Regions from separate parts of the Vibrio sp. QJM3NY_27 genome, predicted to be linked through region 1. Evidence: riboswitches for the same ligand, from Rfam matches in the RefSeq annotation. Region 1 holds a riboswitch; each other region holds the start of a gene.

Evidence for each region. Region 1 has a riboswitch for thiamine pyrophosphate ahead of thiD (bifunctional hydroxymethylpyrimidine kinase/phosphomethylpyrimidine kinase). Riboswitches for the same ligand answer to the same signal wherever they lie in the genome.
Region 2: it holds a riboswitch for thiamine pyrophosphate, as region 1 does, so the genes downstream of both, thiB (thiamine ABC transporter substrate binding subunit) here and thiD (bifunctional hydroxymethylpyrimidine kinase/phosphomethylpyrimidine kinase) in region 1, are expected to answer to the same signal.
Region 3: it holds a riboswitch for thiamine pyrophosphate, as region 1 does, so the genes downstream of both, thiC (phosphomethylpyrimidine synthase ThiC) here and thiD (bifunctional hydroxymethylpyrimidine kinase/phosphomethylpyrimidine kinase) in region 1, are expected to answer to the same signal.

The regions. Positions count from the first base shown of each region.
Region 1 covers NZ_CM173512.1:1,276,611-1,278,811, reverse strand. The annotation lists gene AC3CIA_RS21330 (ABC transporter ATP-binding protein) at 1-311, opposite strand, end outside; gene thiD (bifunctional hydroxymethylpyrimidine kinase/phosphomethylpyrimidine kinase) at 301-1,194, opposite strand; TPP riboswitch at 1,291-1,402, opposite strand; gene AC3CIA_RS21320 (DMT family transporter) at 1,501-2,201, opposite strand, start outside.
Region 2 covers NZ_CM173511.1:3,132,530-3,134,730, forward strand. The annotation lists gene thiP (thiamine/thiamine pyrophosphate ABC transporter permease ThiP) at 1-133, opposite strand, end outside; gene thiB (thiamine ABC transporter substrate binding subunit) at 258-1,250, opposite strand; TPP riboswitch at 1,304-1,423, opposite strand; gene AC3CIA_RS14020 (flavin prenyltransferase UbiX) at 1,467-2,090, opposite strand; gene mpl (UDP-N-acetylmuramate:L-alanyl-gamma-D-glutamyl-meso-diaminopimelate ligase) at 2,128-2,201, opposite strand, start outside.
Region 3 covers NZ_CM173511.1:3,461,913-3,464,113, forward strand. The annotation lists gene thiC (phosphomethylpyrimidine synthase ThiC) at 1-1,415, opposite strand, end outside; TPP riboswitch at 1,546-1,644, opposite strand; gene crcB (fluoride efflux transporter CrcB) at 1,707-2,090, opposite strand; gene AC3CIA_RS15605 (multicopper oxidase family protein) at 2,191-2,201, opposite strand, start outside.

The DNA of each region.
Region 1 (2,201 bases):
TGACTCAGGCATACATTGTCGATAACCGACAGCCATGGCAGTAACAAATCCTGCTGCGCCATGTAAGCGATGCGGTCCGTTAAAGACAATTCATCAGAGGTTGCCAATGTGCCCTGCCACTCTACCTTGTCGTCCAACAAGCCTGCCAGATAACGTAATACCGTGGTTTTCCCGCAGCCACTTCTACCCAACAATACCGTCCACTTACCTGCGTTTAAGCTAAGCGACAACCCAGACAAGGTCGCGTGCTCACTGTCGTTATAACGTAAGGAGGCATTGCTGAGTTGAACACCAACGGTATTAACGGACATTACCGTGTCCAGCGAAGAAGTGATTTACCGGGCCATGACCTTGGCCAACTTGCAACTCATCAGCGTGAGCAATCGCGCGCGAGATGTATTGTTTGCCTAGGTCGACAGCCTCTGACAGCGTATTGCCTTGCGCTAAGAAAGAAGCAATAGCAGATGAAAGCGTACAGCCTGTGCCGTGGGTGTTTTTAGTCGGGAAACGCTTCGCGCTAATCAATGCAGACGTCGTCGGGAGAATCAGTAGATCGTTACTGTTTTCATCTTTCTCTAAATGACCGCCTTTGAGAAGAACGGCTTTAGCACCTAGTGCGCGTAAATCGTCAATCATGCCCTGCATTTCGGCTTCGCTTTCAGGTACTGGCTTGCCTGTTAATGCTGCGCCTTCAGGCAAATTAGGCGTAATGATGTCTGCCAGCGGAATCAGTTCTTGCTTCAGCGTCGTGATGGCTGAGTTTTCTAGAAGAAGATCGCCACTTGTCGCAACCATTACAGGGTCAATCACTAAGTGTTTAGGTTGGTATTGCTTAATTTTGTCAGCAACGGCTTTGATGATTTGCGAATCAGCCAACATGCCGACTTTTACTGCCACGATATTGAGATCAGTAAACACTGCATCTAACTGACTAGCTACATGGTCGAGTGGAATAGGGAAAATGGCTGACACGCCTTGAGTGTTCTGAGATGTGATAGCGGTAATGACCGAACAAGCAAAACTACCGGTAGCAGACATCGCTTTAATATCAGCTTGGATCCCTGCACCGCCGCCGCTGTCTGAGCCTGCGATCGTCAATACAATCGGAGTGTTCGTTCGAATCGAACCATCAGCAGAGTGCTGTGAAACTGAGGCTTTGGGCGTTAAATCTTTTGAAATAGAACTGTGTGTCATTGTCGCTCCTACTATCTTACAAGACGTAGGAGAACGAACACTGATCGAAGGAGAAGTCGCATTAGGCTCATGAAAGTTTTCATGGGTGCAGACGTAGATCGAGTGCTTATAGTTCCCTACGCCAGTGTTAACTGAATCAGGTTCAACGGGTCTCGATTAACGATCTCAGCAAACACCAAATAAGGTATATGCCCCCCGACTATTGATAGCGATAGTAACAGCACTCTCACAACTGAGATACTGATTTTATTCAATTATAAGAATTACACATGAAAAAATTTCAATTAGGTCCAACAAAACAAATACTTATAACGTTCCTTTAGATGGCTTCGACTGTATCAACAAGCACAACACAATCAGAAACATACCTAGCCAGCCTGTAAAAGGAATCAGCTCACCGACAACGCAGACGGCAAGCACCGCTGCGACTACCGGTTCAAACAAAGTAAGTAGATTGGCACTACTCGCGGTCACGTGGCGTAAACCAAAACTGAACGCGATATAGCCCAAGCATTGTGGGATTAGCGTCAGATAACTGATGACTAATACGTTAATCTGCGAGGAAAACAGGTTCTCACCAGTAAACCAGAGCGTTGGCAGCAACAGCATCGCACCCAGGCCAAAAATACTGCCCATCGCCGCTTGTGACTTAATCCCTTTGTCGATCAGTGCTTTGGTCGCCCAAGAATAAATGGCGTAACACAAGCCTGCGAGCAAACCTAAAGCAATACCTAACAGCTTGAGATCATCACCGGATTCATTCGCCGATGAAGATTCTGAAAACACCAACAACCCAATACCCACGACACCAATCGCAAAGCTAGTGAGCCAACGTCGGTCAATATTACTCTTTTTGCTAATCAGACACTCTAGCAATGCGGAAAAGAAAGGTGCGGTAGCAATCGAAACCACGGTACCAATCGCCACGCCTGATAATTTCATTGAAGAATAGAAAGCTAAAGGATAGACCGCCAAAGCCAAAGCGCTCACTGCCAACAGCTTCTTGT
Region 2 (2,201 bases), on a different replicon from region 1:
AGTAAGGATCGGACCATACTTGGCTGATATCAAGAGAAGGGGCATTGCTAAGCAATGCCCCAACTGCTGAAACCACAAAGGCGGTAATGAGTATCGCAACCCAGATCCCGACCTTAGGTGTTTTCTTTATCATAAATTGATTTTTTACCGTAAGTGGTTCACTCAGTTAATATCGAACGAACCTTTAAATACAGAAAGTTAGAAAGCTGAGCTTTAGGAAACTCATCTTTAGAAAGTTAAGCTAGAAAGCTAATCCTTTAAAAAGTAAGTGCACTCTGCCATTCACGAATCCATGGCTTACGCTTAGCAGCGATTTCTTCAGGCGTAAAACTCAGAGCTTTCTGCGGTACTGTTAACTGCTCGAACCCTTTGGGTAGCTCGATACCCGTCACTGGGTACATCCAGTTGCCAGTTGGCATCGCCGATTGGAATTCATCACTTAAGATAAACGCCATAAACTCATCGGCCAGTTTTTCATTTTTGCTGCCTTTAACTTTCGCAGCCACTTCCACTTGAGTGTAATGACCTTCTTCAAAGCTTGCAGCTGCATACTTAGAATCACTTTCTGCAATGATGTGGTAAGCAGGAGATGTTGTGTAAGACAAGACTAAGTCCGACTCCCCCTTTAAGAACATAGAGTAAGCTTCAGACCAACCTTTAGTAACCGTAACCGTCTTCTGAGCAAGTTTCTTCCAAGCTGCTGTCGCTTCATCACCGTATACTGACTTCATCCATAGCATCATGCCTTGACCCGGCGTAGATGTACGTGGGTCTTGGTAAATAACCTTGAGGTCGTCACGCTGCTCAACCAGTTCTTTCAAGCTCTTAGGTGGGTTTGCTAGTTTCTCTTTGTTATAGATAAACGCAAAGTAACCAAAATCATAAGGAACAAAGGTGCTGTCGTCCCAGCCGTTAGGAAGTGTCACTGAAGACGTATCAACATTGTGCTCAGCCAATAAGCCCGTCGCTTTCGCTTCAGCCATCAGATTGTTATCTAGGCCTAACACGATATCAGCTTTGCTGTTACCACCTTCAAGACGTAAGCGGTTCAGAATAGATACGCCATCTTCTAGCGCGACAAAGTTCACATCGCAGCCACACTTTTCTTCAAATGCTTTTTCAACGGCAGGACGAGGGCCCCAATCCGCAGCAAAAGAGTCATAGGTATAAACCGTTAGGGTATTGTCTGCAGCAAAGGCAGAAAAAGAGATGGCTGTAGTAACAGCAAGAGTTGTTAATGTAAATTTCACTGGACGCTCTCCATGGTCTGAGCGGCACAGGTTTGAGGGAGGAGAACGGTAGAAGTTGTTCCTAACTCAATTCCTACGCCAGCATTATCTGGTTCAGGTTTACGGGTCCCAAGCACTTGCTTGATCTCAGCTCGCATTCATTATTTGAATGGTTCGCTCCCCGATGAGTGTTCAGAATTGTAATTCGAATTTTAACAATAAGCTATCAAGTTTGGATCAATTACGTTGATCGTAACCCCAACGTGGCACTAAACCTTGCTCGATGCCAAGATGGTCCAAAATGCGCGCCACCATAAAATCGACCAGATCTTCAATCGACTTAGGTTGATGATAAAACCCCGGAGCGGCAGGCATGATCGTCACGCCCATAGTCGATAGCTTATGCATGTTCTCTAAGTGCAGCGTCGAGAATGGCGTCTCACGAACCACCAACAACAGTTGGCCTCGTTCTTTCATGACCACATCTGCAGCACGCTCAATCAGATTATCCGATAAGCCATGAGCAATTGAAGCCAAGCTTCCCGCTGAACATGGACAAACGACCATCTGCTTCGGCGCTGCAGAGCCAGAGGCAACCGGTGAGAACCAATCATCTTTGCCACACACCACCAGCTTTTCGGGGTCACACCCAAGGTGTTTAACCAAAGCTTGTTTCGCTGCATCGGGTCCTGCAGGTAACTTAAGTTCATGCTCGGTCGCCAACACCACTCGCGCAGCCGACGATATCAGTAAATAGACCTGATAATCCGCCGCCAAAAGGCATTCAAGTAAACGCAGGCCATAAGGCGCACCTGATGCGCCAGTGAAAGCGAGGGTTATAGCTTTATCGTGTTTTGTCATGTTCTCAATTACTTCAAAATATAAGATCGTGGATCAGTTAGCCTTTGAGTGCCAACGCATCCAACAGTTTCTGGTGAATACCACCAAAGCCACCATTGCTCATTACCAAGA
Region 3 (2,201 bases), on a different replicon from region 1:
ATATGATCGTAACCAGGGGCAATATCTGTCGTCAGTGGACCTAAAGTATAGAAAGGCGCTTCATGGCAGTGTTCTAACTGCTCGTCCATGTTCTCTTTGATTAAGTGCATTGGCACATGTCCAGGGCCTTCAATGATCACCTGAACATCATATTCCCAAGCTACTTTAGTCAACTCACCTAGAGTACGTAACTCCGAGAACTGAGCCTCATCATTGGCATCTGCAATAGAACCAGGACGTAGGCCGTCACCCAATGACAGTGCAACATCGTACTTCGCACAGATCTCACAGATCTCTCGGAAGTGGGTATAAAGGAAACTTTCTTGGTGATGAGCAAGACACCATTTCGCGATAATAGAACCACCACGAGAAACAATACCGGTCACACGTTTAGCCGTCATCGGAACGTAGCGAAGCAACAAACCAGCATGGATAGTGAAGTAATCAACACCCTGCTCTGCTTGTTCAATCAAGGTATCACGCATCACTTCCCAGTTAAGGTCTTCGGCTACGCCATTCACTTTTTCAAGCGCTTGATACATAGGAACCGTACCAATCGGCACTGGACTGTTACGCAGAATCCACTCGCGAGTCTCGTGGATATTACGGCCAGTTGAGAGGTCCATTACGGTATCGCCCCCCCAACGAGTTGACCAAACTAGCTTCTCAACTTCTTCTTCAATCGAAGAGCTTACTGAAGAGTTACCGATATTAGCGTTGACCTTCACTAAGAAGTTACGACCAATAATCATCGGTTCTGATTCTGGGTGGTTGATGTTCGACGGGATGATAGCTCGGCCTTCAGCGACTTCTTTACGTACGAACTCAGGGGTGATCTCTTTCGGCAGGTTTGCGCCAAAGTTATGGCCAGGGTGTTGGTGGTTCAGCTGCTCATCAGCGAATTTCTGACGTCCCATGTTCTCACGTATCGCAATGTACTCCATCTCAGGAGTAATAATCCCCTGACGAGCATAGTGCAGCTGAGTAACACATTGATCGCCAGTCGCGCGACGAATTCTAGGTAGGTTGCCGTAGCGAAGGTCGTCTAGGGTTTCATCTTGTAAACGTTCTTTGGTGTAAACAGAGCTTACATCGTCTAACAGTTCCGTATCACCACGCTCTTCAATCCATTGCTCTCGCAACTTAGGAAGACCGCTATACAGGTCTATTTCGTGTGTAGGATCTGTGTAAACACCGGAGGTATCGTAAACTTGAATGGGTGCATTAGGTTCGAATACAGGCTCTTTTTTGCTGCCACCAACTAGGCTATCAGCGAGTGATATTTCTCGTACAGGGACTTGAATGTCCTCTCGAGATCCTTGGATGTAAGCCTTTTTCGAATTTGGGTAAGGTTGTACGGATAAAGAATCAATGAAATTCTTCGCTTCCAGTCTTGCTTGTTTACGACTCGACATAGCATTTTTCCTTGGCTTTTAGCCATTATTTATAGGGATAAAAATGCTTGACGGATTTGATGCTACAAGAGGGATCACAACAAGAAAATACAGTTGTGATCTGGAGATAGATCTCTAGAAGGATTCTAGTTAGATATCTACTCTTGTTCCCTTCGCAGGTATTAGCCTGATCAGGTTCAACGGATCCCGAGTTAACGGTCTCAGCCATATGGCACTCCGACAAGTTCGATCGAGTATATAAAAACGGCTTGGATAAACCAAGCCGAGTTGTTAACAAATCGTAAGAAAGTTTTAAGACTTTATCAAAAGTTGGAAGCCGATCCATGCTGCTGAGATGCTGAGAACCACGTTGAGTAGCACATTGAGTCCCATCTTAAAGAAAGCACCCTGCTGCATAAGAAGCACGTTATCCATCGAAAATGTAGAAAATGTAGTCAATGCTCCAAGGAAACCAAGACCGATGATCTGCCTCCATGGTTCTGTCGCAACCATCTCATTCTCAAACGCTGCGATGAGCAAACCCATAATTAAAGAGCCAATTACGTTAACTGTCAGTGTACCGTAAGGGAAACCACGTCCTAGCATCACCACACATAACTCTGAAATCAAATAACGCGAACAAGCACCAAATGCGCCACCAATGGCAATAAAACCTAAAATAGATAACTGACTCATGAATCCTCCCAAACAATAGTCCCTATATTCTAGCTTTACCGTCGATAAAAGCGAGGGTAGAAACTAAGAATGCATGCGCAAATATTAAACGTTACAGGTGTCACTTAACTT